Regions from separate parts of the Paenibacillus paludis genome, predicted to be linked through region 1. Evidence: riboswitches for the same ligand, from Rfam matches in the RefSeq annotation. Region 1 holds a riboswitch; the other holds the start of a gene.
What was found. A riboswitch is a leader RNA that binds a small molecule or an ion and turns the genes downstream of it on or off. The one in region 1 is predicted to bind glycine.
Positions count from the first base shown of each region.

Region 2: another riboswitch for glycine. It lies ahead of gcvT (glycine cleavage system aminomethyltransferase GcvT); the one in region 1 lies ahead of ACAN56_RS27705 (amino acid permease).

Region 1 is NZ_JBGJZP010000019.1:129,159-145,821, reverse strand. Features, by position in the region: gene ACAN56_RS27740 (response regulator transcription factor) at 1-82, shown strand, start outside; gene ACAN56_RS27735 (ATP-binding cassette domain-containing protein) at 166-1,089, shown strand; gene ACAN56_RS27730 (ABC transporter permease) at 1,082-1,843, shown strand; gene ACAN56_RS27725 (sensor histidine kinase) at 1,864-2,760, shown strand; gene ACAN56_RS27720 (helix-turn-helix domain-containing protein) at 2,895-3,923, opposite strand; gene pnuC (nicotinamide riboside transporter PnuC) at 4,192-4,869, shown strand; gene ACAN56_RS27710 (AAA family ATPase) at 4,866-5,876, shown strand; glycine riboswitch at 5,994-6,074, shown strand; gene ACAN56_RS27705 (amino acid permease) at 6,238-7,629, shown strand; gene ACAN56_RS27700 (VOC family protein) at 7,792-8,208, shown strand; gene ACAN56_RS27695 (phytase) at 8,362-9,765, shown strand; gene ACAN56_RS27690 (YdeI/OmpD-associated family protein) at 9,975-10,646, shown strand; gene ACAN56_RS27685 (MarR family winged helix-turn-helix transcriptional regulator) at 11,176-11,607, opposite strand; gene ACAN56_RS27680 (amidohydrolase family protein) at 11,788-13,074, shown strand; gene ACAN56_RS27675 (ABC transporter ATP-binding protein) at 13,242-13,955, shown strand; gene ACAN56_RS27670 (ABC transporter permease) at 13,948-15,546, shown strand; gene ACAN56_RS27665 (glycerol dehydrogenase) at 15,610-16,663, opposite strand, start outside.
Region 2 is NZ_JBGJZP010000022.1:55,921-72,583, forward strand. Features, by position in the region: gene ACAN56_RS29260 (ABC transporter ATP-binding protein) at 1-540, opposite strand, end outside; gene ACAN56_RS29265 (LuxR C-terminal-related transcriptional regulator) at 837-1,643, shown strand; gene gcvPB (aminomethyl-transferring glycine dehydrogenase subunit GcvPB) at 1,743-3,203, opposite strand; gene gcvPA (aminomethyl-transferring glycine dehydrogenase subunit GcvPA) at 3,200-4,552, opposite strand; gene gcvT (glycine cleavage system aminomethyltransferase GcvT) at 4,549-5,673, opposite strand; glycine riboswitch at 5,911-6,007, opposite strand; gene gcvH (glycine cleavage system protein GcvH) at 6,190-6,582, shown strand; gene ACAN56_RS29290 (hypothetical protein) at 6,665-7,300, opposite strand; gene ACAN56_RS29295 (flagellar motor protein MotB) at 7,370-8,200, opposite strand; gene ACAN56_RS29300 (flagellar motor protein) at 8,197-8,982, opposite strand; gene uvrB (excinuclease ABC subunit UvrB) at 9,164-11,155, shown strand; gene ACAN56_RS29310 (hypothetical protein) at 11,278-11,454, opposite strand; gene uvrA (excinuclease ABC subunit UvrA) at 11,618-14,491, shown strand; gene ACAN56_RS29320 (DUF2759 family protein) at 14,998-15,207, shown strand; gene ACAN56_RS29325 (S1C family serine protease) at 15,394-16,572, shown strand; gene ACAN56_RS29330 (stalk domain-containing protein) at 16,553-16,663, shown strand, end outside.

The sequences.
Region 1 (16,663 bases):
GCGGAGCAAGCTTGCGAAGGCTGCGCCCGGCGGCGAATTTATCGAGACGGTATGGGGCATGGGCTATCGGCTAAAGCCTTAAGACATTCTTAAGGATTGGCTTTAGCTCCTCTTAAGTTTTCGTTTCTATACTTGGTCTATCACATAAGGGAGGCCAAGACTACAATGAGTGAATATGTATTGCAGACGAATCAATTGTCTAAGAAGTTCAAAGGCAGCGTAGCGCTGGATAAAGTGAATTTATCTATCCGCAAAGGCTCCATATATGGCTTTATCGGGCAGAACGGGGCCGGAAAATCGACGCTGATGCGCATCGTTACCGGACTAGCTTTTCCGTCCGACGGAAGTATCGCGCTGTTTGGCGCGGGCGACGAGCGGGCGTTGACCCAGGCCCGTAAGCGGATGGGTCTGATTATCGAGAGCCCTTCGTTGTTCCCCCACATGACCGCCGCCGAGAATCTGGAAGTGAACCGGCTCCTCCGGGGCATCCCCGGCAAAGACTGCGTCCCAAGGATGCTGGAATTGGTCAGACTGCAGGGAACAGGCAAGAAGAAAGTGAAGAATTTCTCGCTTGGCATGAAGCAGCGGCTGGGTCTGGCAATCGCCATGCTAAGCGATCCGGAATTTCTAATTCTGGACGAGCCGACCAATGGGCTCGATCCGATGAGCGTCATCGAAATGCGCGAGCTGCTCAAGCAGCTTAACCACGAACGAGGGATAACGATTCTGATCTCCAGCCACATTCTGAGCGAACTGCATTTGCTGGCAAGCCATTACGGCATCATTCATAACGGCAAGTTGCTGGAGCAGCTCACTGCTCAGGAATTGAATGATAAATGCCAGCAATACGTGTTTATTAAAGCGGATGATCCGGACAAGGCGGCAACGGTTATTCAAAACGAACTCCGCACGAATGATTTCGAAGTGATGCCCGATGGCGCGATTAAGCTGTTTGGCAATATCGAGCAGCCAGGTAAAGTATCTTCGACGCTATTCTCCGCAGGTCTGGAAATTGAGCAGTTTATGCCGATGGGCGAAGACCTGGAGAGCTATTTCATGAAGCGGATCGGGGGTGCCGGGCATGTATAATCTGATTAGATCCGAGCTGTTCAAGCTGCGTAAGGACAGGTCGTTCCGCGTGCTGCTGCTAATAACCGCCATTCTTTCATTGGCCTATCCACTGCTCTACTATTTTGACCATAAGTCGAGTGGAGAGCCGCAGTTCACAGGAGCCGAATTTCTGATTCAGTTTATTGCAAGCAATGCCTATCTGATCAAATTCGGCGTAGCAGCGCTGGCCGGATTCTTCATCGCCAATGAATATGCGACGGGTGTCATGAAGACGATCGCATCGTCGGGCAACGATAGAGGGCGGCTGTTCGCCGCCAAACTGATCGGTTTCTCGGTCGGAGCCATGGCTATCTCTCTGGTATTCCCGATCGTAAGCACGACCGAAGTTTCACTGCTTTCAGGTTTCGGCCATTTGCCGGAGGGGTTTGACGCTTCCTTCATACCGCGGGCCCTTGGACTGACACTGCTGTACACTGCAGGCTATGCGGCGATCGGGGCGCTGTTCACTGCCGTGTTCACCGAAAGCGGCAAGACGATCGGCTTCTCGATGATTTTCTTCCTAATGATTGATACGATTTTGGGGGGCTTGGGTGAGTACATCCCTTTCTTTACTACAGTGTATGATTATTCTATCTTCAAGCTGATGAACGATATCGGCAAGCCCAGTATTGCCAGCGGCGATCTGCCAGCGCTCCTGCTCGTGCCAGTGCTGACGATTGTCGTATCCGCGCTACTCGGTATTCTCGTGTTCCGCAGAAAAGAAATTAAATAATAATGAGAGGGGCGGGAGAGTTGCTTATCATAACGCTCATATCGGTTACGGTGGCGGCTCTCCTGCTTACCCATCTGCTGCTGATGAGGCGGGAGCTGGGGCGGATGACAGAGCAGCTGCGCCGCTATAATGAACGGACAACCGGCAAAAAAATAGACGTGACTCTATTCGACCAGAGGCTCGAAACGCTTGCAGGTCAAATTAATCGCCAGTCCGATCTCGTAGTCGACGCGGAGGCCCGCAGAAGACGAACCGAGAATGAGCTGCGGCAGGCGATTGCGAACATTTCCCATGATATCCGTACTCCGCTCACCTCCATATTTGGCTATATTCAACTGCTGGAAGCAGAGCCTATTACGCCTGAGGAGAAGCACGAATACCTCACCATTGTTAAAAATCGCACGAGACGGCTGCAAGCACTATTAAACGATTTCTTCGAGTTATCCCTAATCGAATCTTCCGATTATCAGCTTAAGACTGAGCGGATCGGAATGACTGTCCTCCTGTCAGACATCCTGGTCGGTTTCTATGACCGGTTTAACGAACGGGACATTACGCCGGACATTCGGATGCCAGAGGGAGAGGTAGCCGTATATGCCGACGAATCAGCCGTGCGGAGGGTCGTTGAGAATTTGCTTACCAATACTATCAAGCATGCGACCGGTCATGTGAAAATCCGCTTCCAGCAACAGCCGGAGATTGCCGAGTTTACGATCATTAACGAAGCGAAGGAATTATCCGATATTGATGTGAGGCTGCTATTTGACCGCTTCTACACGGTCGACCGCACCCGATCCGGCCAAGGATCGGGACTTGGTCTTTCTATCGCCAAAAGTCTAATGGACAAGATGAACGGAACGCTGACCGCGGAGCTGCACGGGGGCAACTTAAAGATGACCTGCCGCTGGAAGCTGTGATCACGGGCACCGAATTAGCCAATCAATGGAGCCAGCTCCATTGATTGGCTTTTCGTGAACAGAATTGAAATCCACCCCATAATATAGCAGGGGAAGCGGTGTAATTGATGGGCTAGTCGTTTAAGCCGCTTTACTTACAGTTTCTTGAAATATTCTATTTCTCTTGCATAAAAATCAACTGCCTTACCCTCTGTGATTTCCCAATTACTTTCCAATTGTTCGATGATTTCTTGAAGCTTCTCAATAGCTTTATCATATTCTCCTTGAATCTCATATATATGTGAAATTGCTATCAATGCATCTATATATTTGGGATTGGGTTGTAGTTCGTATCCTTTGGTGTAATATTCGATGGCTTCGTCGTATTTGCACAGTTTCGCCATGCAGTCTCCCCTAAAGGACCACGTACGCCATTCATCAGGATACAGATCCGTCATCTGCTCCCAAAGAACTAATGCCTGAGAAAGGTTGCCTTCTTCCTTGCAGATCAGTCCTCCATATAATTGATATAAATAACCTGGATGGATTTTGTTCAATCCTTCTAGAGTTTCTTTAGCTTCAGCGCATCTGCCATCTGCAAGTAAGTGGTTCATAAGCCATACATAAGCCTGCCAGTAATCTGGATGATTTGGCACGAAATTTTTATAATACTCTATAAGTTTATGGTGATTTGAATAGTTCCAGTCAAAAATGACTCCATTCTCCGCATCCCGCAAAGCATTATGATTACTTTTTTTATGTGGATCTAATAACAGGGCCTCCTTGGCAAAATGGGAAGCTAATTCACGGTGCTCCTCTGAACGATGAATGTGTAACTGAGCCAGCAATGTGAGACATGGGGCCTTTTTTTCGTCATTAGTTAGCCTTTCTTTGAGAAATTGTTCAGCATAATTAAAATCATCTTTGGAAATAAAATGTTCGGTACTAATCATATTTTCAATACGCTCTAGATGTGTGTCATCAGTTAATGCGAATAGCTCATCAATTGTAACCCCTAAAATCACAGATAACTCAGGGAGAATTTGAATATCTGGCATGGTTACGTTGTTTTCCCACTTGGATATGGCTTGGGATGACATATTCAGTTTTGTTGCTAGTTCTTCCTGAGTCATTCCTTTTTGTAAACGTAGGGTTTTGATTTTTTTTCCGATCTCAATATTCATTTGAATACCCTCCAATTTTTATCAGTTCGACTAGTCCCTTGAATTATAACTTGTGGTTTAAAATCTCCTCAATGACCGCGTGGTTAAACGAATTAACTTATCAGTTACATTAGCAGCCACAAGGCACGAAGCCTCCCTTTTGAACATTCGATTCATCAAGTGTACATTTTTGCTTTCAATGATATTAACAATATGTTATTATCAAGTTGAAAGTAAGAGAGAACTAACTTTATGGTGCACAAATCGGATGAAAGCAGAGGGGATGCAAGTGAATAAATCATGGGGCGGTTGGAACCTGTTTGAATTGACCTGGCTGGTTTTGTTTACCTCAATTGCTGTTGGGTTTACGGTGCTTTCTAAGGATTCTTTATTCGGATTTACGGTCTTTATCACCGGGGTGCTGTGCGTGGTGCTCGCGGCGAAGGGAAATCTGATGAGTTATGTGTTTGGGATGTACAATACCATTGGTTATGCGTACTTGGCTTACGTCAACGGTTTGTTTGGAGAGGTTATGCTAAATCTGCTTTTCTTTGTTCCTATGAATGTGGTCGGCTTCTACATGTGGAAAAATAACCGGACTGACGGCAAGCTGTCCATGCGTCAGTTAGAGCTCAAGCGTCTGCTCCTTGTGGGGGCGGTCTGCGTATTAGGCAGCCTGCTGCTGGGCCTGGGTCTATCGTTCATACCGGGGCAGAATTCGCCTTATATTGATGCCATTACGACGGTGTTATCCGTTGTCGCCACTCTATTAATGGTTCGAAGATTCAAGGAACAATGGCTGGTCTATATTGTCCTCAATATGTTCACGGTGCTGCTGTGGGTGATTCGAATGCTGGAGGGAAGCGGTGAAGGCCTGCTGATGATCGTCATGTGGAGCGCGTATCTGGTTAACGCTGTATACGGCTACTACAATTGGAACAAGGGCGCTAGGGAGGTATCAGCATGAAGAGACTTGGCTTGACGCTCGGGAAGTTTGCCCCGCTGCATAAAGGGCATCAGTTCATGTTCGAGACGGCGCTGCAAGAGGTCGACGAACTAATTGTAGTGATCTATGAGACGACGGTGACCCCGATCCCGCTGCATATCCGGGCCAACTGGATTCGCAAGCTCTACCCGGCGGTGCGGCTGATTGAAGCCTGGGACGGTCCCGACGGGTATTCGAACGACCGGGAGCATGAGATAAGGGAGGAGCAATATATTCTGGAGTTACTGAAAGGCGAGCAAGTGACGCATTTCTACTCCAGCGAGTTTTACGGAGAGCACATGAGCATCGCTTTGGGCGCAGTAGACCGGCGGGTGGATGAAGCCCGCGGGCAGGTACCGGTTTCAGCTACTATGGTCCGTTCGGATCCTTACAAGTACCGGGAATATGTGAGCGATAGCGTATATCGGGATTTAATAACAAAAGTGGTTTTTGTGGGAGCGATGTCTACCGGCAAATCCACGATCACCGAAGCGTTGGCCCGGCGGTATCGCACAACCTATGCGAGCGAATACGGGCGCGATTATTGGACGGAGCATCAGGTGGACCGCCGAATTGGCTTGGAGGCGTTCGATGAAATTGCTGTCGGCCATATGGAGCGGGAAGAGCGGGCTTTACTGCAAGCGGATAAATATCTTTTTGTCGATACCAATGCGATCACCACTTATATGTTTGCCCTGGATTACCACGGCCGGGCCCCTGAACGCTTAACCCGGATCGCCCTGGAAAATGCACAGCGGTACGACCTTTTTTTCCTGTGCGACGACGATATTCCTTACGAGGATACATGGGACCGCAGCGGGAATCAGAAGCGGCATATTTTCCATAAGCAAATTATTGCAGATTTGAAGGAGCGGCGGATTCCCTATATCACACTTCGGGGAAGCCTGGAGGAACGAATGGGCAAGGTAGACGAAGTGCTGGCAACGTTCAAGCCCTATCATAATTATTTTGGCGAAGCACGGTGGTAACTAATGTTATTGACAAAACTTTTGACTATGATTAGTATTGAAAAATATTTAAAAGAAGTTATGATCCTATAATCAAATAATTTCTAAGCTATGAATGCTATGGATCACACTATAGCAGGAGCAGCTTCTGGAGAGACCGTGGGGATTCCCCGGCGCCGAAGGGTTCACAATCTCAGGCAAAAGGACAGAAGAGTACTGGATAATTCATTTGTTATTCTGATAAGCGTCAGAATAATGAATGTATTTTATTTAATATTCTTATGACCGTGAGATTGGAGCGCATCCAGTCTCTTTTTTTATTGTCATTTTTACTTGTTCATCATTTCACAAAGAATTATTAGATGTAGAGGGGGAGTTTCACATGGCACCACAAGAACTAAAGAGAGATTTAGAGAACCGGCATGTTCAGCTCATTGCAATTGGGGGGACCATCGGGACCGGATTGTTTTTAGGATCAGGTAAAGCTATACAACTCGCAGGACCATCCATCATCTTTGCTTATTTAATCGTGGGTATTGCCGTGTTTTTTGTTATGAGGGCCTTGGGAGAACTCCTGTTGTCAAAAGCCGGTTATCAATCTTTTACAGACATCGCTGAAGATTATCTTGGACCGCGGGCAGCATTTGTAACCGGATGGACCTATTGGTTTTGTTGGATCATGACGGCTATGGCGGATATTATAGCTGTTGGCGTATATGTACAATATTGGTTTGATATCCCGCAATGGATCCCTGCCGTCATTTGTTTGATCATTTTATTAGGACTCAATTTATTAACTGTAAAAAGTTTTGGCGAATTGGAGTTTTGGTTTGCATTAATCAAGGTAGTGACTATTCTGGCGTTGATTGTTATCGGGGCAATCCTGCTGGTGATTGGATTCAAAACAGCTAACGGAACGGTTACTGTCAGTAATATTTGGTCACATGGGGGGATATTCCCGAACGGGGTTTCAGGGTTCCTACTTTCCTTCCAAATGGTTGTGTTTGCCTTTGTCGGTGTAGAATTGGTGGGGGTATCGGCAGCCGAAACATCCAATCCAGAAAAAACCATCCCGTCGGCTATTAATAAAATCCCTTTAAGAATTCTATTTTTCTACGTGGGTGCCATTATCGCCTTGTTATGCATCAACGCATGGACGGAACTAAATCCGGCAGAAAGTCCTTTTGTTAAAACGTTTAGTTTGGTGGGGATACCGATTGCTGCTGGAATTATTAACTTTGTCGTATTAACTTCAGCCGCGTCTGCCTGTAACAGCGGAATGTTCTCAACAAGCCGGATTCTATATAATTTGAGCAGGAATGACCAGGCTCCAGCCAATTTTGCAAAGCTGAATAGAAATCATGTCCCAAGCAATGCTCTATTCATCTCCACGCTTGTGTTATCCGTGGGAGCTCTTTTGAGTAAGCTGATTCCGGAGACTGCTTTTGGAATCGTGACAACCATCAGTGCCATTTGTTTCATCTGGGTTTGGGGTATCGTTCTGATCTGCCATTTGCGGTATAAGAAAACAAAGCCGGAATTGCAGGCGAAGTCAAAATTCAAAGCCCCGTTCACCCCATTTATTAATTATGTAGTCTTAGCGTTGTTTGCAATCATACTCATTATTATGCTGTTTGCTGAAGAAACACGTCCGGCCTTATTATTGACGCCGTTATGGTTTATTTTATTATTTGTTTTGTATTCGACGAATCGGAGAAAGCGGGAAAGAAGCAGCAAAATAATCAGTACAGAATCACATCCCATGGATGCCTGACCCGATCATTCTTTTAATAGACAAAGGGGATTGCCTCAGGCCTTAGTTATTTTTTAGGCAAAAAAAATTGAAATTCTTCAATATCACCTTTCAAGTAGCAACTCCGGCAGTTATTCTTATAAATGAAAATGGACATAATTTTATTTATAAGGAGGAATAACTATGGCGGGGCAAATATGGATCAATCTACCAGTTAAAGATATCAACAAATCAAAAGATTTTTTCACGGAGATTGGATTTTCTTTGAATCAAGGACATGGAAGTGCTGATGATAAAGCTAGTCTAGTCATCGGAGACAAGAATGTTATTGTGATGCTTTTTACAGAATCCACGTTCGAAAGATTTACAGGAAATAATATTGCAGATACAACGAAAGGCACTGAAGTATTGTTTACAATTGGTGCAGATAGCAAGGAAGAAGTGGATGAAATGGTAACGAAGGTGGGAAAGGCTGGCGGTAGCATTTACGGCAAACCCCATGACCAGGGCTGGATGTATGGTGCAGGTTTTGCTGATTTGGATGGTCATCGCTGGAATGTGCTGTATATGGATATGAGCAAATTCCCTGCTGAGAAATAATAGTGGCAGTCTGGAACTATGAGATGCATTCAAATACTATCTTGAATTTACATTGTAAATTTAACAAAGGCCTAGTTGTCTGTTAATACTTCTTTTACACTCATCTTCTATAGTTAAGCAATTACTAACAATAGAGGGGAACATTGAACATCAATGAAAACATGGGAAACTGTACTATCTACGCTGCTCCTTGCAGGCGCTCTACTTCCTGCCGCAACAACTAACGCAGCATCCGCCTCAGACCTAAAAGGATATGAACCTCTGCGCAAGCACATGGATGGGATCGGAGCAACTATCACTTGGGATAGTGACGATAAGTCGGCACTGGTCAAGCTGAAGAACGGATTCGCAGGCACGTTCACGGCAGGCGATAAGGAATATCGTCTAGCGGGTAAAGCAGGCGAGCTTCCAGCGGAGGTCAAATTAGTCGATGGCACGATGTACATTCCTTCCAAGCTGCTTCAAGCTATTCTGGCGGAAAATGCAAAGTTTATCAATTCCGCTGATATCATCACTCCTTATTCCGTAACCGCCCAGGTAGAGACGGCAGCCGTTGAAGATGGTGAGGATGCAGCCGATGACCCGGCCATTTGGCTCGATTCTGCGAACCCGGCGAATTCCAAAATCATTGCCACGAACAAAGGCGGAGGCGTTCTCGTCTATGATTTGAACGGCAAAGAGCTTCAAAATTATAAAGTAGGAAAAATGAATAATATTGATATACGTTATGATTTTCAGCTTGGCGATAAAAAAGTAGATATTGTTGGCGCGACGAACCGTTCTACGAACACGGTTGATATTTTTGCCATGGACGGGGCAACCGGAAAGTTGACTGACATCGTAGCAGAGCCCATTAAAGCGAAGATGGAAGAGGTATACGGATTCAGCCTCTACCATAGCCTGAAATCGGATAAGTATTACGCTCTGGTTCTGGGTAAAGAAGGCGAATTTGAGCAATATGAGCTGGCTGACAACGGGAAGGGGAAAGTTTCAGGTAAGCTCGTTCGCGAGTTTAAGCTGGCTACGCAATCAGAAGGAATGGTAGCCGATGATGAGTATGGCATGATGTATATAGCGGAAGAGGATTACGCGATATACAAATATAATGCGGAGCCGGACAGCGGCACAAAACCTCTATCCACTGTCGATATTGCGGACGGACGCCGATTACAGGATGATATTGAAGGGTTGACACTCTATTATGGTGCTGACGGCAAAGGTTACTTAATCGCCTCCAGCCAAGGCAGTGACAGCTACGCGATATATGACCGTGAAGGCAATAACGCTTACCTTATTAGCTTCAATATCGCCGATGGCGCATTGACCGATGGCACCTCAGTAACTGATGGTATTGATGTACTCGGGTTCGGACTGGGCGAACAGTTCCCTTATGGCATTTTCATCGCACAGGATGATTCCAACATTAACAATGGCAAAGAGCTTAATCAAAACTTTAAAGTGGTAGCCTGGGATCAAATTGCTAAAGGTGCAAAGACTCCGCTTCTGATGGACAACAAAGTGGATCCTCGTAAACTTGTGGACCGCAGCGCGAAGTAATATTGGTTAACAGCTAACGTGCAAGTTTTAAAGCAAAGAACATTTTCTCACAAGTAGCCTCCTACCCCACTTTTCAGGGGTCTTGGGGGCTGTTTGATTTATTCAGCAAGGAAGTCATTTCCTTATGGAGCTACAAAAGCTGCCCGGCTTGCAAAAAGACAACGGTTATGCAACGCTAAATAAAGACAACATTTAACGGGGGTCCGTACATGGCTAAAACAATTGTAGAAAAGTTAAATATGCACAAATTCAATAAGGTTGCTGTATTGTACAGACCAGAGCATGACGACAGTTTAGCGGGATTAGCAGAGCATGACACTGAATTAACAGCCAGCAGTTATGATCTGATTTTTGCTTATGTGCTCAATATGGAATCGCTACAGGAGCTCGTCCACAAAGTGATTGATCACAACTATTTAAATAAAGGCGGCTATTTGTTCGCCGCTTATCCCAAAAAAGGGAATAAGGTTTATTCGGCCTACATTCACAGAGACAGTCTTTTTGAAGGGGTAGGAGCCGATGAGGACGGTTATATTGGAACGAGCAACCTGAAGTTTGCACGTATGGTGGGCTTAAATGAGGTGTTTACCGTTGTCGGATTCAAAGAGGAGGCGCGGAAGAACAAGGATGCATCTTCAAAGCCAAGTCAACGTGTGGACGATTACACCTCTATGATCCCTGCTGTGGAGCAAGATCTGACGGATAGTGCGGAGATACTGGCTTTTTACCAATCCCTTACACCCGGCTACCGAAAGGATTGGGCCCGTTATATATACAGCGCTGTACAAGAGGAGACTAGAGAAAAACGGCGGGCAGAAATGAAGAAGATTCTGGGTGAAGGGTATAAAAGCATCGATATTTATCGAAGAGACAGGCCGTAAATAGAACTTTCATCCGTGCGGACATAATAGAAGAAAAGCCACTTCGCATAAAGAGTGGCTTCTCTTCTTCATATACTGATATTGCTAGCTCATGCGTGTTACAACAGAGGTTCTTCCTTGCTGACTACGTTTGCTTTTTTTTCAATCATGATCTTCTTTTTCGTGGGCATAAATAATGTGATAAAAAACGCGGCAATGGATAGAATCATCATGAAGTAATAGGCGTCACTTGCCCCTAAAATTGATGTAAGGGATTTAAGGAGCTCAGCAGTAGTAGAAGGATTGTGCTGGATCACTGTAGCTGCATGGCTTGTAGCCTGCACTGTAAATCGTAATCACGACAGCCGTACCAATCGCCCCGGCAATTTGGCGGACGGTATTATTTACTGCTGTACCATGTGTGCCGAGTTGCTTGGGCAGCGCAAATTACCTTGATGCATAGAAGAAGGTTTTTGTAACCGGTTAGGTCCGCGTATAGCAAGAAGGTTCAGCTCAATAAAAAACCACTCACAGGAGTGGCGTTGTCTTGCTATAAAGTCTCTTTCACTTTGATTAATAACTTCAAGAAGGCTGCGCTTTCTTCTTCGGTAAGGCCCTGGGTAACACATCGTTCTACTTCCATGAATATATCGTGGAATTCCTCGACGAGGTCGGCCCCTTTTTGCAATAAATATATTTTTTTCTGCCGTTCATTATCTTCCGGAATCACCCGCTTGATATACCCTTTTTTCTCCAACCCCTGAAGCATGCTGGTGATGGTGGCTCCCTTACGGTTGAAACGCTCGGCCAAATCCTTCTGGATCACACCTTTGTCCTGATGCTCAAAAATATAGCCCATCATCTGCCCTTGCTGCGCATTCAGTCCCAGTTCCGATAATCTGACATTGGCCATACCTCTGATTTTCAATCCAATCTCCCGGATTAAATCGGAGTAGGGGGTAAGCAAAGCTTGCTTCGTCATCCTGTGCCTGACTCCCTCGCTATAGTTTGAATTCTAATTATAAGAACATCTTAATTTTCGGTCCCTAAATTGTCAAATTCAAATGGTTAGACTTCATTTAATTTTAAGATTGACAGTTAGAAATCTAACTGTTATATTTCAATCAATAACAAACGCTATTCCATTATAGGAGGTATCACAATGATTACAGCAATCACCAATGCGCGCATATTTGACGGCGAGAACGTGATCAGAGCCACGACGGTCCTGATTGAAGGCGAACGGATCCTATCGGTAGGCGGGGAAATACCGGCACATGCGATCACCATTGATGCGAAAGGAGGGACTTTACTGCCGGGTCTGATCGATGCCCACGTTCACACTTCCGTTGAGGGCCTGCGTGACGCACTGAAATTCGGTGTGACGACTGAACTGGAAATGATGGGCGGGTTTACGAAAAACGGCCGCGAGGCACAGCTCCAGGGGATTGAGGATATTGCCGACGTGCGGTCTGCCGGAATGGGGGTCACACCTCCTGGAGGGCATCCCGATGAACTTATGCCTGGGGATGGGGAAATCCCGGATTTTGTACTGAAGGAATTGGAGAAAATGAGCGAGGAAGATCGCAACGCTATGCTGGCTGCTCATGCCCATGATCACGATCACGGAGAAGCGGCTGCGGTATCGAACAGGGATGAGGCGCTGGTATTTGTGGGCGAACAAGTCAGGGAGGGAGCCGACTATATTAAGATTATGATTGAGGAAGGGACGGTACTGGCCGCCCCCGGCTTGCCTGTCTTAAGCCAAGATATTCTAAGTGCAGCCGTAGGGGAAGCGCACCGGTACGGCAAGATTGCAATTGCCCATGTATTGACTGCAGACTCCTCCCGGCAAGCCATCGAAGTTGGGGTGGATGGTTTGGCCCATTTATTCATCGACCGCCCGGACAATACTTCGGATCTGGTGAGAATGATCGCAGAGTCCGGTGCTTTCGTTACACCGTGTCTGGTCTTGAACTCTTCCATTATCGGTAACTCCGCAGCGGAATTGACCAAGGATCACCGTGTGAGTTCCAGGCTTAGTCCGGAATGGTTGGATACGCTGAATGCCAGCTTCCATACCTACCCGCAAGGCAGCATGGAAGACAACTACCGGAATGTGATGGATCTTCATCATGCAGGTGTAGACATCCTGGTGGGTACGGATGTCTCCGTGCCGGTTCCATCGCTTGGCGGGCTTGCCCATGGGGCCAGTGTACACCATGAAATGCAGCTATTGGTGGAAGCGGGATTCACGCCCGTAGAAGCTCTTCAGTCCGCTACTTCAAAAACAGCCCGCCGGTTCGGCCTGAACGACCGCGGGCGTATCATTCAGGGGGCAAGAGCAGACTTGGTCTTGGTCGACGGCGACCCGACCACGACTATTTCCGATACGTTATCCATCCGTGGAATATGGCTGCGCGGCATTCAGAAAGTAGAAGAAGTGTGAAACCACGCTGGCGCTTGATTTTTTAATAATGAGGAAGTCCATCCTAAGGGGGATGGGCTTTTTTTAATATCTATACAGACAAATGAACGTTCGGGCGGTGCTATTCGTACTATAGTTATTCTACGGGAAGAGCGTATGGGAAAAAACGCATTGAAAGGGTGAAGGGCATGCTTACAATCAAACATTTTACCAAAAGCTATAAGGGTGGTAAAAAGGCAGTAAATGACTTGAATTTGGTGGTGGAGCCAGGCGATATCTACGGCTTTATCGGACATAACGGTGCAGGTAAAACAACAACCATTCGGGCAGTAGTGGGCGTGCTTGATTTTGAAGAAGGGGATATTGAAATTGACGGTATCTCCATAAAAAAAGATCCGGTAGCGTGCAAGGCGAGGATTGCGTATATTCCGGATAACCCGGATTTGTATGATCATCTTACCGGCATTCAGTACTTGAATTTTATCGGTGATCTCTTTAGTGTATCCAAAGCGGATCGTGAGCAGCTTATTAAAAAATACAGCGATGCTTTTCAAATTACGGTCCATTTGGGTGATATGATTTCATCGTATTCCCATGGGATGAAGCAGAAGCTTGCGATTATCTCTGCACTTATTCATAAACCAAAGTTGTTGGTGTTAGACGAACCCTTTGTTGGCCTTGATCCAAAAGCCGCTCACATGCTAAAGACAATTATGGTAGAGCTGTGCAGCAACGGCAGTGCCATCTTCTTCTCAACGCATGTGCTGGATGTGGCAGAGAAGCTCTGCAATAAGATAGCGATCATAAAGGGGGGCCAATTGATAGCCCATGGCAAGACAGAAGAAGTAAAGGGCGAAAATAGCCTGGAAGCATTATTCATGGAGCTGATCGACAATGATTAATATCTGGAGATTAACGAAGCTGCAGTTGTTATCTTCATTTGGGTTGAATAAAGCTTTACATACAAAAGATGTTAAAGAAAGACGCAAATCGCTTTTACTCGCCTTTGGTATTTTTGTGGGAGTGCTCATGATAGCAGTAGTATCATTTGGATACAGCTTCATGTTGGCAGTGACTTTTGAACAAATGGGGCGAATGGATCTATTGCTGGCGATTATGATGGCTGTTACTTCTATTGTAGGGTTCTTCACCACGGTCTATAAGGCAAGCGGTGTATTATTCAGCTATAAGGACTACGATTTGGTGATGTCGCTGCCGATCAAGACGAGTCATGTTGTGGCAAGCCGTATTCTTCAGCTCTATGTGCTGAATTTGTTCTTTTCTTTGATGGTCATGCTGCCAGCAGGTGTGGTATATGCTATAAAAGTGAATCCGGGGACGTTATTTTATCTGTTTTTTCTAATGACCCTTTTATTTATCCCATTACTGCCGATTATTGCGGCAACGATTATTGGTTCATGCATCAGCTGGATCTCTTCCCGGTTTAAAGCGAGCAGGATGATCAGTCTTGTATTAACTTTTGCCATTGTGATTGCACTTATGGTCGGTTCATTTACGCTGAATGGAAACCAGCAGGCACTTGCTGATATGGGGACTGAGCTGGCCGATATGATATTTAAGCTGTATCCTCTTGCAGCGATGTATGTCGATGCGGTCTGCTCGTATCAGGTAGGCTCATTGTTATTATTTATTGCGTTATCCGTACTTTCATTTATTATATTTGCCACTGTGTTAAGTACAAGATATAAAGCGATTCATACAGGTCTAATGACCAGTCATGCAGGCAGCAAATATACCATGAAGCCGTTAGAAGCCTCCTCTCCATTTCGTGCACTGTATAAGAAGGAGTTGCGCCGATATTTTGGCTCTTCTGTTTATGTGCTGAACACAAGTATAGGCATGATTCTATTACTGGTGATGTCGGTTGCCTTATTGTTTGTCAGTTCGGAGAAGCTGGGGGAAATGATTGAAATTCCACAATTATCCCATTATCTGAGTACGCTGGCTCCCATCCTCCTATCCTTATTTGTAGTTTTAAGCTGCACAACGTCAAGTTCCATTTCGCTTGAAGGCAACAATTTATGGATACTAAAAAGTTCACCCGTATCGAAACAAGCGATATGGCTTAGCAAAGTTGCCGTGAATCTGACCATCACATTACCCGTCCTGAGTATTAGTAGTGTAATGCTTATGATATCGTTGCGCACGGGATGGATGGAAAGCTTATTATTGCTTGTTATCCCTTTGATCTATGCTTGTTATTCCGCGCTGATAGGCATTATTGTTAACCTGAAATTACCTAACCTGGAGTGGAAAAGCGAAGTTACGGTAATCAAACAGAGTGCAGCAGTTCTTGTATCTATGCTCATAGGGTTCATCAGTTTATTAGTTCCCTTGGGACTATCCCTTCTTCTGACGCAGGTAAATGCAAATCTCATCTTGTTAGGGGTTGGCATGATTATGATAGCGGCATGCCTAGCAATGTATAGATATATGCAGACAAAAGGGGAGCAGTTGTTTCAGCGGCTTTAAACAGCCAGCTGTCGGTTCCATCCCGGCAATTGGCTGCTTAGTGTTTCAATAGGTCTCCAGATTTTAATTATGGTAATATTCTGCCAATGCATTTGCCGCAATGATGGCCTGGTATACGTCATCAGGAGTTACGGGATGTGGCATATTGCCCATCGTGTCTCCTTCGGCACATGCATCTTCCGCCACTTTCCGCCATTCTTCCTCTCTAAACTGATCCAGACCGAGATCTTTTAATGTTAAGGGTAAGCCCACTTCTTTGATGAAGTTAATGACCGTTTCCACTTCTTCTTTGGGTGCACTTTCTAAAACAAGCTGTGTTAATAAACCAAACACTACTTTTTCGCCATGCTGTGCATGATGCAGCGATGGAACAGCGGTCATTCCGTTATGAATGGCATGAGCAGCGGCTAAACCGCCGGATTCAGCCCCCACACCACTTAAATAGATGGTGGCTTCAATTGTTTTTTCAACGGCAGGCGTGGAAACTTTATGATCAACGGCTATCTTCGCTTGAAGGCCATATTCCAGAACAGTGTCATAGCACATCTTGGCGATACCTAATCCGGCAAGCGAGGGTTTCAAATTGACCAGATTATCACCATTTTTCTGGTAGCAGGCGCGTGCTTCGAAATAGGTGGCGAGCGCATCTCCAATTCCAGCGACAAAAAAACGGGTTGGAGCACTTGCTAAAATATTTGTATCTGCCAAGACCACATCCGGATTGGTTGGCAGGAACAGATAGCGGTCAAACGAGCCGTCTGTTTTGTAGATGACAGAAAGTGCGGTGCAGGGGGCATCAGTTGAAGCGATGGTTGGGAAGATAACCACAGGCAAATGTACATAATAAGCGGTGGCTTTAGCGGTATCTAAGGTTTTCCCGCCGCCAATACCCACAATCACATTAGCGCCTGATTTTTTAACCGCTGCACAATGCCTATCGATTTCTTCCTGAGTAATTTGTAGATTAAATTTCACGAACTCACTCTGCTGTCCAGCTTCTTTAAAGGATTGCCCCGCTTCTTTCGCTGCACGATCCAGAATGAATTCATCACAAATTACATAAGCATGGTCACCATAAGTAGTGGTATACGTAGATAGTTCGTTTAATAAGTGGTGA
Region 2 (16,663 bases), on a different contig from region 1:
CAGATACACAATCGGCGGGTTATGTAATAAAGCAGCAGCCAGATCCGCTCGCATACGCTGGCCGAGGGAGAGCTTCCGGGCGGATAAGTGAATGAATTCACGCATACCCAGCATCTCAATAAACATCTCCAAGTTGGTCTTGTACACAGCATCGGGGATCTGATAAATATCCTTCAGCAGGGAAAAGGACTCCACAATCGGAATATCCCACCACAGCTGCGTGCGCTGCCCGAACACCGCTCCGATCTGGGCGGCATTCTCCATTCTTTTCCGGTACGGGTTGATACCGTTTACAGAAATACTGCCCGCGGTAGGCATCAGTATGCCGGTCAGCATTTTGATCGTGGTGGACTTGCCTGCACCGTTCGGCCCGACATAGGCCACCGTCTCACCTGCCTCGATGCTAAGGTCCAGCGACTGCACCGCCATCTTCTCAATATGCCTGGGGATCAGCAGATGCTTGACCGCGCCTTTGAGGCCGGGCTCCTTCACCGCCTGCATAAACGACTTGCTCAGTCCTTTAGCTTCAATAATACTCAAGGGTCATCCTCCTTCAGTGTTGATATTCTATAAAAAGGCGTGTTCCGTTAATATAGCATTGCTGTAATGTCGAAAACTATCACAATAAATCGAAAGAATAATTTTTTTATTAGATTATGACGAATCCTGCAAAAAAACCTCTGTCTGATGAACATGCGGATTTATAGTGGAGCTTTATCTGTCCATAATAGATAGACAATCTAATGATGCATGCTCTTAATTCTCTGATTTATGTTATAATACGTTTTTCTAAAATCGATTATAATAGATTATGGTAAAAATGGAGGTGGAGCTATTTGAGTATCTTTGACAAGACGAGAGTCTGGTGCCTGCCCGGGGACTTGAAAGAGGAGCAGCTTAAATCATTCCAGCCAGTCGCCAAACAAGAAGGAGCAATACCTGCTGAATTGACAGCGGTTTCTTCGAATGAAAAATGCAAAGACCGTATTTATCATACAGCAATGATTGCTTCCATCCGCAACGAAATGAAAAAAATCAGCCATTTTATCTCCATTCCTTATGTTGTGTTCTTAACTGGCAAGGAGGGCGTCATCCTGGAGCTGGTATCTTCCTCTCCGGATCTTCAAGCGGATATGCTTCAGGCCGGTATGGGTGTCGGTGTCAGCCTAGAAGGGCAATATTCTGGTTTAAATGCGGTCTCGTTGGCTATGGAAATGAACTGTATAGGTGTAGTGAGAGGCGAGGAACATTCCAATATTGTATTTAAAGGATGGAATTGCGTATGTGCTCCGCTGCAGAGGGATGGCAAAGTGTATGGTTATGTGGATATTTCCTTCAATAAAAATGAACAGATTGAATTTGCCATCCCCTTCGTGCAGCAGGTGGCTGAGAACATTTCGGAGAAGTGGATGGAGCAGCACCCGGAGATGCAGCAGTACCGGCTGGAGGCCAGTTTTCAGGAATTTAGACTGACTGCGCGCGAACAAGATGTGTCCCGGTTATGGCTCATGGAGAAAAGTGCGCTGCACATTGCCAACGAGCTGGGGATCAGCGAAGGCACAGTGCGTAACATGGTCAAGAACATCTACAGTAAAATGCGTGTAAATGACCGGTGGCAGTTCACCAAAAAGCTTGCGCATTAACAGATTTTTATACATATAAAAAGAGCCGGCCCGCGATAATTGGTATCCAGGGCCGGCTCTTATTCAATTCTTATAGGGCCGGTTTAGGGATAATCAGCTTTAACCGCAAGAGCAATTCAGTACTGGCTTGCGTGCGGCCTGCGTTTCATCCAGACGGCTGATCTCCGTAGTGTGCGGAGCATTAATGACGATTTCCGGAGTCTCCTGGGCTTCCTTGACGATTTGAATCATCGTTTCGATGAAGCCATCAAGCGTTTCCTTGCTTTCGGTTTCGGTCGGCTCAATCATCATGCACTCTTCCACAGTCAGCGGGAAGTAGACCGTTGGCGGGTGGTAGCCGAAGTCGAGCAGGCGTTTGGCTACGTCCAGCGTGCGCACGCCGTATTGCTTCAGGTTCTTGCCGGACATCACAAACTCGTGCTTGCAGACACCCGGATACGGAATTTCAAAATACGGCGCCAGCCGGTGCATCATATAGTTGGCATTCAGCACGGCGTTCTCGGAAACCTCGCGCAGGCCGTCCGGCCCGTAGGTACGGATATAGGCATAGGCACGGACGAGAATTCCAAAGTTGCCGTAAAAGGCCTTGACCCGCCCGATGGATTCCGGGCCGCCATAGTTCAGCGAGAAGCTGTCATCTTCATTCTTGACCACCGTAGGCTGCGGAAGAAAAGGAATCAGCTTCGCCTTCACGCCGACAGGTCCGGCTCCCGGGCCGCCGCCGCCGTGCGGGGTGCTCATCGTCTTGTGCAGATTCAAATGCACCACATCGAAGCCCATATCGCCGGGACGGGTAATGCCCATAATGGCATTGGAGTTGGCTCCATCGTAATAGAGCAGTCCGCCCGCTTCATGTACAATTGCAGCAATCTCCACAATCTGCGTTTCGAACAGGCCGAGTGTGCTGGGGTTGGTCAGCATCAGCGCAGCGGTATCGCTGCCGACAGCTGCCTTCAGCGCTTCAAGATCAACCATTCCTTTATTATTGGAAGGAATCGTCACCGTATCGAGTCCGGCTGCTGCGGCGCTGGCCGGGTTGGTGCCATGCGAGGAGTCCGGCACAATCACCTTCGTGCGGGTCTCGCCGCGGCTCTCATGGTAGGCGCGGATCATCATCAGGCCAGTCCATTCACCATGTGCGCCTGCGGCAGGCTGCAGGGAGACGGCATCCATGCCGGTCAAAGCGGAAAGATCATTTTGCAGGGTGTACATCAGTTCCAGGGCACCCTGAATGCTTTCTTCCGGCTGGTAAGGATGAATCTTGGCCAGTCCCGGGAAGCGGGCAACATCTTCGTTGATCTTCGGATTGTATTTCATCGTGCAGGAGCCGAGCGGATAGAATCCGTTGTCGACGCCGAAGTTGCGCCGGGACAGCGCGGTGTAGTGGCGGATGACATCCACTTCGGATACTTCCGGCAGCACGACCGGTTCGCTGCGCAGAAGTCCTGCAGGGATCAGCGCATCAAGGTTCTCATCCTGCGGAACATCACACTGCGGCAGGGAGTAGGCCGAGCGGCCGGGACGGCTAAGCTCGAAGATCAGACTTTGTTCCGGTTTCATAAACAGCCCTCCAGTGCGCTGGCGAATTGGTCAATTTCGGTTTTGCTTCTTTTCTCCGTGACGGCAACCAGCATATGTCCGGCAAGCTCCGGATAATCACGGCCCAGATCGTAACCGCCGAGATAACCTTCTTTTATGAGCTTGGAATTAATCCCGCTCACTTCACTTCCTTCGGGAAGCTTCAGGACGAATTCGTTAAAGTAAGGAGCTGAGAACGCAGGCGCAGCACCGTTAATTTCGCCGAGTTTGCCGGCGGCATAGTGGCTCTTGCGGATGTTCAGCTCGCCAACCTCGCGCATGCCTTCTTTGCCCATCACGGACAAATAGACGGAAGCGCATAGCGCCAGCAGCGCCTGGTTGGAGCAAATGTTCGAAGTGGCTTTTTCACGGCGGATATGCTGCTCGCGGGCCTGCAGCGTCAGCACGAAGCCGCGTTTGCCGTTCCGGTCAACGGTCTGGCCGACAATCCGGCCCGGCATGCGGCGCATCAGATGCTCCGCTACGGTGAAGAATCCGCAGGTTGGTCCGCCCAGCGAAGCCGGAATGCCCAGCGGCTGCGCGTCACCGACGACGATGTCGGCGCCGAGCTTGCCAGGCGTTTCCAGAACGCCGAGCGCCAGCGGGTTGGCGCTGACAATGAACAGGCCTTTGACGCCGTGAATCAGCGGCTCGATGGCACCGAGATCTTCTATCGCGCCGAAGAAGTTCGGTGACTGCACCAGGACAGCCGCCGTGTCGCCGTCGATGGCTGCGGCAAGCTTCGCTTGGTCGGTTACACCGTCTTTATAGTCAATCTCTACGACATCGAGGCCCCAGGCCCCTGCCGAAGTGCGCAGCACCTGGCGGGCCTCCGGATGCACGGTGCGGGAGACAATCAGCTTTTTGCGTTTGGTGGCACCAGCTGCAAGTACTGCCGCTTCCGAGAAAGCCGTAGCGCCATCGTACATGCTGGCGTTGGCCACCTTCATGCCGGTCAGCTCACAAATGTAGGACTGGAATTCAAAGATCGCCTGCAGCTCGCCTTGGCTGATTTCCGGCTGGTAAGGGGTATAAGCAGTATAGAATTCCGAACGGGAGATGACATGATTGATGACAACCGGGATATGATGGTCATACAGGCCGGCGCCGAGGAAGCTGGCGTGGGTATCGAAATTGGCATTTTTGTCGGCCAGCTCTTTCATATGGCGCAGCAAGGCGTATTCATCCAGCGCCTCCGACATCGGCATAGTTCCCTGATAACGGACGGCCTCGGGGATATCGGAGAACAGCTCCTCCATGGACTGAATTCCGACTGCTTCCATCATTTCGTGGCGGTCTTGTTCAGTCATTGGCAGATAACGGTGCTTCATTGCGGCTTCACTCCCTGGCTCTTTTTGTAGAATGGCGCTTTGACCACGACAGCCTTGAGCTGCTTGCCGCGGATCTCTACGTTTACCTCTGTGCCTATTTCACTGTAAGCTGCATCCAGCAGCGCAAGTCCGAGATTGCGTTTGAGTGTCGGTGACTGGGTGCCGGTGGTCACTTCACCGATCTTTACTCCATTTCCGTATACAGGGTAGTGGGAACGCGGAATGCCGCGGTCGATCATTTCCAGACCGACGAGGCGGCGGGGCAGACCGTCAGCCTTCTGCTTCACCAGCGCATCACGGCCGATGAAATCTTCTTTGTCCAGCTTCACGAAGAACTGCACGCCTGCTTCCAGCGGCGTAATATCCGCCGACAGCTCCTGGCCGTACAGCGGCAGCTTGGCTTCAAAGCGCAGCGTGTCGCGTGCGCCAAGACCGGCCGGTGTCAGGCCGTGCGGAGCACCCGCTTCCAGCAGGCCGTTCCACAGCGCAGCCGCCGTATCCGGCGGCGCGTAGAGCTCGAATCCGTCCTCGCCGGTATATCCGGTGCGGGAGAGCAGAACGTTCACGCCGCATACCTCGGCGTTCTCGATGAAGTGGAAAGGCTTCAGCTCAGCAATGGGAGCCGCTGTAACTTTGGAGAGGATGGCCTCAGCCAGCGGGCCCTGCAGGGCGAGCAGAAGAGTCTCATCCGAGATATTGCTCAGGCTGACGCCGCTGAATTCTGCGGTGAGATGCTCCTGCAGCCACTGAAAGTCCTTGTCGATGTTGGAGGCGTTCACGACAAGCATGTAACGCTCTTCGCCGAGGCGGTATACGAGCAAATCATCGACAACACCGCCGTTTGGATATAGAAGCAGCGTGTACTGCGCTCCACCGTCTGCCAGCTTGCTGACATCATTGGTCGTCATTTTTTGCAGGAAGGCTTCGGAGCCGCTGCCGCTAACCATGAATTCACCCATATGCGACACATCGAACAGTCCGGCTTGCCCGCGGACGGCCTCATGCTCCTTGACGATTCCTGTAAACTGCACCGGCAGCTCCCAGCCGCCGAAGTCAATGCATCTGGACTCCGCATAAGCAGAATAAAGGTCATAAAAAGGCGTTTTTTTCAAAGCGTTCATGTGCTCACTCCCTTGGTCTGATTACATGCAAGCCTAACGGGATTTCCTTTGCCGGCAGGGACGGAGTCCGTTTCTGCCCATTAAAAAAAAGGACAGGCGGAAGCCAAATATGCGCACACGCATATAGACTTCCGCTCTGTCCTTTGTACCTGAGAGTTACCCTGCTGTGAACCCGGCAGGTTTCCCCGTTGGTGACCAGTACGCTGCAATAGCAGGGCCTGATGCTCTCCAGAGATGCGTCCGGCAAAGGTCCTTTTGCCTGAGAGATTCACCCCGTAGAGGGCTTACTCCTTCGGCGCCGTCTTCAAGAGACGGTCTCTCCCTATGCCATCATTCGCAAACCGTATAATTTTCTGCTGTCTCCATTAAACCGGGTATGGAGGTGCACTGTCAACAAAAAAACGTCAAAAAGATGACAAATTTAAATTTCCTGTCAGTTATATTGACATTGAGCAGGACGATAACTTAGTCTATAACTAAATTTACAACTCCAATTCGGAAATGAGGCGGCTTGAAATGAGTGAAGTGCTAGATAACCTGCTGTACAGCGAGGAGCATGAATGGGCGCAGCAGGGCGAAGGACGTTTAATACGTGTTGGGATTACGGATCATGCCCAGCATTTACTAGGCGATATCGTATTTGTGGAATTTCCTGAAGTTGGATCGGCTATTTCTGCCGGGGACAGCGTGGGCAGCATTGAATCCGTGAAGACGGTTTCCGAATTATATTCACCGGTATCGGGAACGGTGACCAAGATTAACGATGCACTGGAGAACAGCCCGGAGCTGATTAACGATCAGCCGTACAGCGGGGGCTGGATTTTTGAACTGGAGATCGAAGGCGAGTATGCCGACGCCGTATCGGGACTGCTGGACGCAGCCGCTTACCGTGAACGGGTTGGGGAATAGCAATTGGTTTTATAAAAAAATTATTAAAGACGGATTTCGCGCATTAGCTGCACTAATGTGAGAAGTCTGTCTTTTTGCGCTTTCAGCGGCTTGGAAAATCTGCAAGTCCCGGATAAAAATGTGGAGCCATCCGCCACAAGAGGGGCAGCAGTGCAAGGCTAATCAGGACGAATAAACAGCATAAAAGGATAAATCTGCAGATTTTGCGAGGGGGTGCAGCCGGTCTGAGCACAAAGTAGTAAACGCCGATAGAGTAAAAGGGATACAGCAGGACAGCTGCCATGGCCATGCAGACAAAAAAGGTCATCTCACCGGCTGAGCTGGGGATCATTGTGTCCGGGTAATACACGGGATCAAGCTGCAAAAAGATAACCACAAGCGGCGCATAAGCGAAAAACAGGTGCAGAAAAAAGCAGCGGATGCGTCCGTTGTCGGCCAGACCGTAGAGCATCCACCAGACTCCCAGCCAGGGCAAGGCAAAAGCGCCGCCCGCAAGCAAAAAACGAACGGCGATTTGAATCAGCTTGCTTAGCGGATACACATTGGCTTGTTCGCCCCAGAAAAGGGAGTACGACGAGAGTAAAAGGAAAGAAGCCATGCCCCCAACGAAGAACGTAATGATTCCCTGGAGAAACGCGGTAACCAATAGCGAAACTAGCAGACGCAGATTTTTTAGAAATCGGGTGGGATCAGGTGATGTTCCGTTTAGAGTTTCCATACCTATTAAGACTCCTTAAGAAGCAAATGTAACCTTTCATCATCTGCTGTTCTGGGCTGATAGGCGGAATTATTCTTCGTCTTGAAGCTGCCGCAGCACGATTAGCTCGACGCGGCGGTTTTTCTGTTTTCCAAGCAGCGTAGTATTGTCGGCAGCGGGCCGGGTATCGGCATAGCCGGCATACTGGAAGGTATCCGGATCCAGTCCTTCATTGTCGAGGAAGAAACGCAGGATGGAGAGTGCCCGCGCGCCTGACAGCTCCCAGTTGTCGTTATAGCGTGAGCCAACCGACACCGGGGTATTGTCGGTATGCCCCTCAATGCTGATGGATGCGCCTATGCCGCGGAACAGGCCTGAGAGCTGGCGGAGCGCAGGGAATGCAGGTGCTTTCAGCTCGGCTTTGCCGGCATCGAACAGGAAACGGTCGCTAAGCGTAATGGCAATGCCCTGTGGTTTATCTGCAACAAAGATCTGATCCCCGAGGTTGTTGTCTTCAACATATTTGGTGATGACGCCCATCAATGAGGCAAGCTTCGCTTCCTGTTCCTTGAAAGCCAGTTCACGTGACGAAGGCGGCTGAGCCGTCTCTCCGGCATTGGCTGTGCCTGCAGCTTCGCTTCCTGTTCCATTATCCTGATTGTTTGTTGAGCCGATGTTTTCCGTTTCTTGCTGGCTCTCCAGAATGCCATCGCCACCTTCAAGCACGGGGTTGCCGCTCCTGAACGTTTCCGAAAGGGAACCGGTGACAATCTTGTATTTCTGCACGTCCAGACTGCTCATGGCGTACATGATGACGAAAAATATAAGTAAAAGTGTAATGAGATCGGCATAAGTGATCATCCAGCGGTCATTGCTCTCCCGGCCTTCGGCGTGCTGCTTACGCCGGTTTCTCTGCCTCATAGCAGCCCTCTTGCATACTCACGCTTACGGCTTCCTTCAGAATCCGCAGTGAAGGAGCTAAGCTTCTTGCGCACCAGCTGCGGATGATCCCCGTTCTGCAGGGCCAGAATGCCTACCAGCAGCATCTCCATGCCAGCCAGCTCGGTTTGGCTGCGGGATTTGATCTTGGAGGCAATGGGTAAAAATATTAGATTAGCGCTGGCTACACCATAAAGCGTCGCTGTAAAAGCGACTGCGATGGATGCTCCCAGATTGGAAGGGTCGGTCAGATTGCTGAGTACATGGATCAGTCCCATGACCGTCCCGATAATCCCCATCGTTGGTGCGTAGCCTCCGGCCGCCTCAAAAATTTTGGCGTAGCCGTTGTACTTCAACTCTTTGGCATCCATGTCCAGCTCCAGAATCTGGCGAACCTCGTTAGCATCTGTGCCGTCGACGATCAGCAGCAATCCTTCACGGGTAAAGGGATTGGGATGTTCTTCGGCTTTTTGCTCCAGCAGGAGCACACCGCCGCGCCGGGTAATAGCGGCCATGGAGATCAGTTCCTCCGCGTTCTGCTCACTCAGGTCCGGATGCCTGCCGAAGGCCATGCGCAGAGCAGCAGGGATGTGGCGCAGTTTAGATGCGGGAAAGCTGATGAGAACAGCGGCCAATGTGCCGCCAAAGACAATCAGTGCAGCATTAGGCTGCAGCAATCCGGAGAGATTGCCGCCTTCCCAAAAGAAGCCGCCGATCATAGCGGCCAGTCCAGCCAGGAGGCCGATAATTGCGGTGATATCCATAGGTTATGACTCCTTACTTTTCTATATATTATGGTTTGCATGAATGTAGGCAACACTGTATAATAAACGGGAACAAGTATTCTTATCTTCCATATTTTTCAGGATTGTATGGAGAGCCAGTACTTAGGGCCACAATTATACTATACTACTATATTTTAGACGATAGAGGGGAGACGGGCAAATGAGCGATATTGTCGTCAGTACGAAGACTTTTGAACTGGAGTCCGAATACACACCCCAGGGCGATCAGCCTCATGCCATTGAGGAATTATTGGACGGCATCCGGCAGGGCAAGAAGCACCAGACGCTGCTGGGAGCGACGGGTACAGGTAAGACATTCACCGTCGCGCAAGTGATTTCCAAGTTAAACCGCCCCACGCTGGTAATTGCGCACAACAAGACGCTTGCTGCGCAGCTGGCGAGTGAATTCAAAGAGTTTTTTCCGAACAATTCGGTAGATTACTTCGTCAGTTACTACGATTACTACCAGCCAGAGGCTTACATTCCCTCCTCCGACACCTACATCGAGAAAGATTCCAGCATCAATGAAGAGATAGATAAGCTGCGCCACTCCGCGACCAGTTCATTGTTTGAACGGCGCGATGTTATTATTGTAGCGAGCGTATCCTGCATTTACGGCCTCGGTTCGCCGAAGGAATACGGAAGCCTCCTGCTCTCGCTGCGGGTAGGGATGGAGAAGCCGCGCAACCAGATCTTAAGCAGACTAGTAGATATCCAGTATCAGCGCAATGACATAAATTTTGTCCGCGGTACATTCCGTGTGCGCGGCGATGTGGTTGAGATCTTCCCGGCTTCACAGGGAGAACATGCCATCCGGGTAGAACTGTTCGGCGACGAGATTGAACGGATTACCGAGATTGACGTGCTGACCGGAGAATTAATCGGTGAACGTGAGCATATCGCGATCTTTCCGGCATCTCACTTTGTAACCCAGGAAGAAACGATGAAGGTTGCGATCGTCAACATTGAACGTGAACTGGAGGAACGGCTGGCCGTTCTTCGCGACGCAGGCAAGCTGCTGGAAGCCCAGCGGCTGGAGCAGCGGACGCGTTATGACATCGAGATGATGAAGGAGGTCGGCTTCTGCTCCGGGATTGAGAACTATTCGGGACCGCTCACCTTCCGTGAGCCGGGAGCAACCCCTTATACCTTGATGGACTACTTCCCGGATGACATGCTGATTATTATTGATGAATCTCATGTTACCCTTCCGCAGATCAGGGCCATGTATAACGGTGACCGTGCGCGGAAGACCGTTCTGGTAGAGCATGGATTCCGCTTGCCGTCAGCGCTGGATAACCGGCCGCTTCAGTTTGAGGAGTTCGAAGACAAGGTAAGCCAGATTGTCTATGTATCCGCTACGCCAGGTCCATACGAAATGGAACACTGCGATACGATGGTGCAGCAGATTATCCGCCCTACCGGTCTGCTTGATCCGATTATTGAGGTGCGTCCGACAGAAGGCCAGATCGATGATCTGATCAGTGAAATCCGCGAGCGTGTGGAACGCGATGAACGGGTACTGGTAACGACACTTACGAAAAAAATGTCCGAGGATCTGACCGATTACTTCAAGGAGATCGGGATCAAGGTCCGATATATGCACTCTGACATCAAGACGCTGGAGCGGATGGCGATTCTGCGTGATCTGCGTCTCGGTACGTTCCATGTCCTCGTGGGTATCAACTTATTAAGAGAAGGACTGGACTTGCCAGAGGTATCCCTTGTCGCGATTCTCGACGCCGACAAGGAAGGTTTCCTCCGTTCTGAACGCTCACTGATTCAGACTATCGGCCGTGCCGCCCGTAACTCAGGCGGCCGCGTCATTATGTATGGTGACCGTATTACGGATTCCATGGAGAAAGCTATGAGCGAAACCGAACGCCGCCGGGCGATCCAGATTGCCTATAATGAGAAGCATGGAATCACCCCGACGACGATCAACAAGAAAATCCGCGAAATCATCGAGGCGACCAAAGTCGCCGAATCCAAAGCCGAATATCTCACCGGTGTGGGCGGCAAGATGAGCAAGAAGGACCGCCAAAGCCTGATGCAGCGTCTGGAGGCCGAGATGAAGGACGCTGCCAAGAACCTGCAATTCGAGCGCGCCGCCGAGCTGCGTGATGCTTTGCTGGAGCTACGTGCCGAGTAAATATTTAAGCGAGTACCGGAACGGCGCTTCCCAGGCCGTTCTTTTTAGATAAACTGCTCCGTTGTTTTGTTGCCTGTTGTCAGCGCATCCCGCAGGGACAGCCGTCCTGAAGGTTTTCAGTTTTAGCGCATCCCGTAGGGACAGCCGTCCTGAAAGTTTTCAGTTTTAGCGCATCCCGTCAGGGACAGCCTCCCGGCACGCAGCAGCATGCAGCGTGCCGACCAGCGGAGCACGGACGTTGAAGCGGTCCCTTTAGGGACAAGCGCTCCGAGCACCCTAACAGCTAAGTACAGCCCCATCCATCTCCTTCGCCAACCTTGCGGGTGTCCAGAGGGCGCAGCCCTTGGGGCCCTCCCTTGGAAGGGAGGGTTTGGGAGGGATCGAAAATATTTTGAAATGTGTTTTTAAATAAGGCTTTGAACTAGCTTTGAACTAAATGATGTATATAAAGGAGAGGTACCGTTGGCGAACGAAAATATAGTAATCAAAGGCGCGAGGGCGCATAATCTCAAGAACATTGACGTAACGATTCCGCGGGACCGCTTCGTCGTGCTTACGGGACTTAGCGGCTCCGGCAAATCGTCGCTGGCGTTCGATACGATCTACGCGGAGGGACAGCGCCGTTATGTCGAGTCCCTGTCGGCGTATGCCCGCCAGTTCCTGGGCCAGATGGAGAAACCGGACGTTGATTCCATCGACGGATTATCTCCGGCAATATCGATCGACCAGAAGACTACAAGCCGCAATCCGCGCTCAACGGTAGGTACGGTTACGGAGATTTATGACTATTTGCGGCTGTTGTTTGCCCGGGTCGGCCATCCTCATTGTCCGGATCACGGGATCGAAATTACATCACAGACCGTCGAACAGATGGTGGACCGGATTATGCAGTATCCCGAGAAGACGCGGCTGCAGATTCTGGCACCGGTTATTTCCGGGCGCAAGGGTGAACACAAGGGGTTGTTCTCGGACATCTCTAAGCAGGGATTTGTCCGTGTGCGCGTTGACGGCGAGCTGCGGGAAGTCACTGAAGATATTCAACTGGAGAAGAACAAGAAGCATACCATCGAGGTCGTGGTTGACCGTATTGTCATCAAGGATGATATGGAGACTCGTCTGACCGACTCGCTTGAAACAGCCTTGAAGCTCTCGGGTGGACAGATTCTGGTTGATGTTATCGGCCAGGAAGAACTTCTGTTCAGTTCGAATTTTGCTTGTCCGGTATGCGGATTTAGTATTGAAGAGCTGGCACCGCGGATGTTCTCCTTCAACAGCCCTTTCGGCGCTTGTCCAGAGTGTGATGGACTTGGTATGAATATGGTTGTCGATCCCGATCTATTAATTCCGGATTCCGAGAAATCGATTGAAGAAGGAGCATTTCTGGCCTGGACCGGCAGCACATCGAACTACTACCCGCAGTTTCTGAAATCTGTCTGTGAGCACTTTAAGATTCCGCAAAATGTTCCTGTGAGCAGCTTGACTCCCGAACACATGAACAAGCTGCTCCACGGCACAGGCAGCGAGAAGATCCGGTTCCGGTATGAAAATGACTTCGGCCAGAAAAAAGATGCGCTGGTTGCCTTTGAAGGAATTATTCCGAATCTGGAACGACGTTACCGCGATACGGCATCGGATGGAATCCGTGAGTTTATCGAAGGTTTTATGAGTGCCAAGCCTTGTAATGTGTGCAAGGGCAAACGGCTGAAGAAAGAAATTCTTGCGGTCACAATTAATGAGCAGAATGTAGCGGATGTTACGGATCTCTCGATTGGCGACTGTTTGAACTTCTTTGATAATCTGGTGCTTAGCGAGAAGGAAACGGCCATTGCCCATCTTATCCTGAAAGAGATTAGCAGCAGACTTGGCTTCCTGGTGAATGTGGGTCTGAATTATTTGACACTCAGTCGTGCGGCAGGTTCACTCTCCGGCGGTGAGGCGCAGCGGATCCGATTGGCGACGCAGATTGGCTCCAGCTTGATGGGCGTTCTGTACATCCTGGACGAGCCAAGTATTGGTCTGCATCAACGAGACAATGACCGGCTGATCGCCACACTGGGGCATATGCGCGATCTCGGCAACACATTAATTGTGGTTGAGCATGATGAAGATACGATGATGGCGGCAGACTATATTATTGATATCGGACCGGGTGCCGGTATCCACGGCGGACAGGTTATTGCCCAAGGGACGCCGCAGGAAATCATGAAAGACCCGAATTCCTTGACCGGAGAGTACTTAAGCGGACGCAAGTTTATTCCGGTTACGTCCAAACGGCGGCCAACCGATGACCGCTGGCTGGAAATTCGCGGAGCCAAAGAGAATAACCTGAAGAATGTAAATGTCAAGATTCCGTTAGGTGTCTTTACTGCAGTGACTGGAGTTTCCGGTTCCGGCAAATCGTCGCTGGTTAATGAAATCCTCTATAAGAGCCTGGCTCGTCAGTTGAATAAGGCTGTTAAGGTCCGTCCCGGACTGCATAAGGAAATTCGCGGTCTGGACAATTTGGACAAGGTCATAGAGATCGACCAATCGCCGATCGGCCGTACGCCGCGTTCCAATCCGGCTACCTATACCGGGGTGTTCGATGATATTCGTGATCTGTTCTCCAAAACTAATGAAGCCAAGGTGCGCGGATTCCAGAAGGGCCGCTTCAGCTTCAACGTCAAAGGCGGCCGTTGCGAGGCCTGCCGTGGAGACGGGATTATCAAGATTGAAATGCACTTCCTGCCGGATGTCTATGTGCCTTGCGAAGTATGCAAAGGCAAACGTTATAACCGCGAAACGCTGGAAGTGAAATACAAAGGCAAAAACATCTCTGATGTGCTGGAGATGACGGTAGAGGATGCAACCGGGTTCTTCCAGAACATCCCGCGTATCCACCGCAAAATGCAGACCTTACTGGATGTGGGTCTTGGGTACATCAAGATTGGCCAGCCGGGAACAACGTTGTCCGGGGGTGAAGCACAGCGCGTGAAGCTGGCTTCCGAGTTGTACCGCCGCAGTACCGGCAAGACATTGTACATTCTGGATGAACCGACAACAGGGCTGCATGTGGATGACATCGGCCGCCTGCTGGAGGTGCTGCACCGCCTGGTGGATTCCGGCGAATCCGTTCTGGTCATCGAACATAACCTCGATGTGATTAAGACGGCAGATTATGTTATTGATATGGGACCGGAAGGCGGCAGCGGCGGGGGAACAGTACTGGCTACAGGGACACCGGAGAAGTTAATCACCGTTGCGGAGTCCTATACCGGCAAATACTTGAAGCCGATTCTGATCCGCGATACGGAGCGGACTGAAGCTCTGCAGCTGCAGACGTCGGAGACAGTATAACTGCACTTCATGAAGGACAAAAGAGCCACAGCATTTTCGCCGTGGTTCTTTTAGTTTTTTAGGCATTGTTTTTCAATAATCATTCGGATAATGTTCAGCCCGTCTTTCTGCACTTTGCCAAATTAAAACTTGGCCAGGTCAGCAAGCATTGTACCCTCAAACAGGCTTGAAAGCCATTATAGAAATAAGGACAGCTTAATAGTTGAATCAGGCATATCGGGAGCATGTCCGCAGTAAGATTCAAAGAGAAGGATTTGCGTTGAATGATTAGGAGAGATGGAAAACAGCCTTACATATAATTTGCTCTTTGAAAAATCAATAAAAAACAAGGTGTCAATTAAAAATATCATGATTATTATCCCGAATCCGGCGCTAAAAAATATTTATCGTGACTTTTACATAAAATTTATGCAATTCCTATTGCGTCACTGAAATGGTAGCGATAACATAGAGGGAGATATGGATTAGATGAACTTGCTTGACAACACTTTCGAGGAGGTAATGCCATGCTGCTTGCAGAAGCTGCTGCGCAAGAACCGTCTAAATTTCATACCTTCGATGTATTTATGATCGCCTTTACCATCCTGATACTCATCGGGGTCATCCGGCTGCTGCGGGCTCCGCAGAAGAACAAATTTGCGATTGGCTTCGGAGTGGTAAGCTTGCTGGTATTTGCGGTTTCGGACTACGCGATGCTTATGCACTGGTTAAGCTGACACAGGAACACTGCCCTGCTTCAAATTCAAGTCAAAACAATTGCAGATTTTAAGTTTACCCAAAGACACCTTTAACCGCCGTCTGGCGTGACTAAAGGCGTCTTTTTCAAATTATGCACGTCTTCATATGAGTCAACTGCATTATGTACAACCTGGAACAAGGTCAGAGAGAGCGCCCGGCGAAGGCTGGGGAAATGGGGGAAGAACATGGTTAAGAAAAGCCTCGGACTGTTGCTGTGCGGAGTATTGCTGACAGGAATAGGAGGCGGATCGCTTTCTGCGCAGGGGGCGCCGTTTCCGGATGGCTTGCAGACTGCGGGGAATGTATCGTCTTCAGGAAAGATTAAAGAAATAGGAAATACCCTGACCGGCAGCAAAAAGAGTGCAGCCTCGATAACCGATCCGGTACCGCAAATTATCAAAGAGGTTTCCCCGTCGGTAGTAGGAATCATCGGTAAATATTCAGAAGATCGCTCTAATGCACCCAATGACCGTTTTAATCTGTCCCATGGATCAGGTATCATCGTCAGGGCAAACGGCTGGATTATTACGAATGCGCATGTGATGAAGGGTCTGCAGAATGCTGTGGTCGTTACATCGGACGCGAAGTCCTACAGCATCACAAATACGTATCTGGATGAGGTTAGTGATCTGGCACTGATCAAGATCAATGCCAAGGCATTAAAGCCTGCGAAATTTGCCCAATCTGCTGCCAGCCTTCAGGTTGGCGACAAAGTGATTGCCATCGGTACACCCATTTCCTTCTCGCTGCGAAATTCTGCCACGGTAGGGGTGGTCAGCGGTCTTAACCGTTCAGTGGATGCTGCCTATCGGCTCATCCAGAGTGATACAGCGATTAATCCAGGCAACAGTGGCGGTCCGCTCGTCAGCATGAAAGGCGAGGTGCTGGGCGTGAATAGTCTGAAATTTGCCGCAGTAGGCGTAGAGAATATGGGATTTTCTATCCCGTCTGATACGGTACAGTACATTATGAACCAGCTGTTCAAGTATGGAGAGGTAAAACATCCAAGTCTTGGCCTGGAGCTGGAGGAAAGCTGGTCTGCCTTAGTGGGCCTGCCCTCACAAGATCCCTTAACAGTTACGAAGGTCATCTCTGCGGAAGCAGACAAGGCAGGGATTCTTGAAGGGGATGTTTTATACGCGATTAACGGCCACCGTGTCGGCTCCTTAGTGGATGTTAATGAACTTTTCAAAAGCTACGCACCGGGTGCGGTGGTAAATCTGCTTATGCAGAGCGACGGCGATATTGTTACCCGGAAGCTCACGCTTGGCCAGGGCGATCCCCTGATAAACAATGAAGAAGCTGATGTGGAGGGTGATGCTGATGGACAAGCGGAAGAGTAAAAAGGCACTGGGAAGAGAGGGGCGGAAGAGGGACCGCAGATATACTTTTCGTGGTCTATGTACAATGATGCTTGCTTTGGTGCTGCTGCTG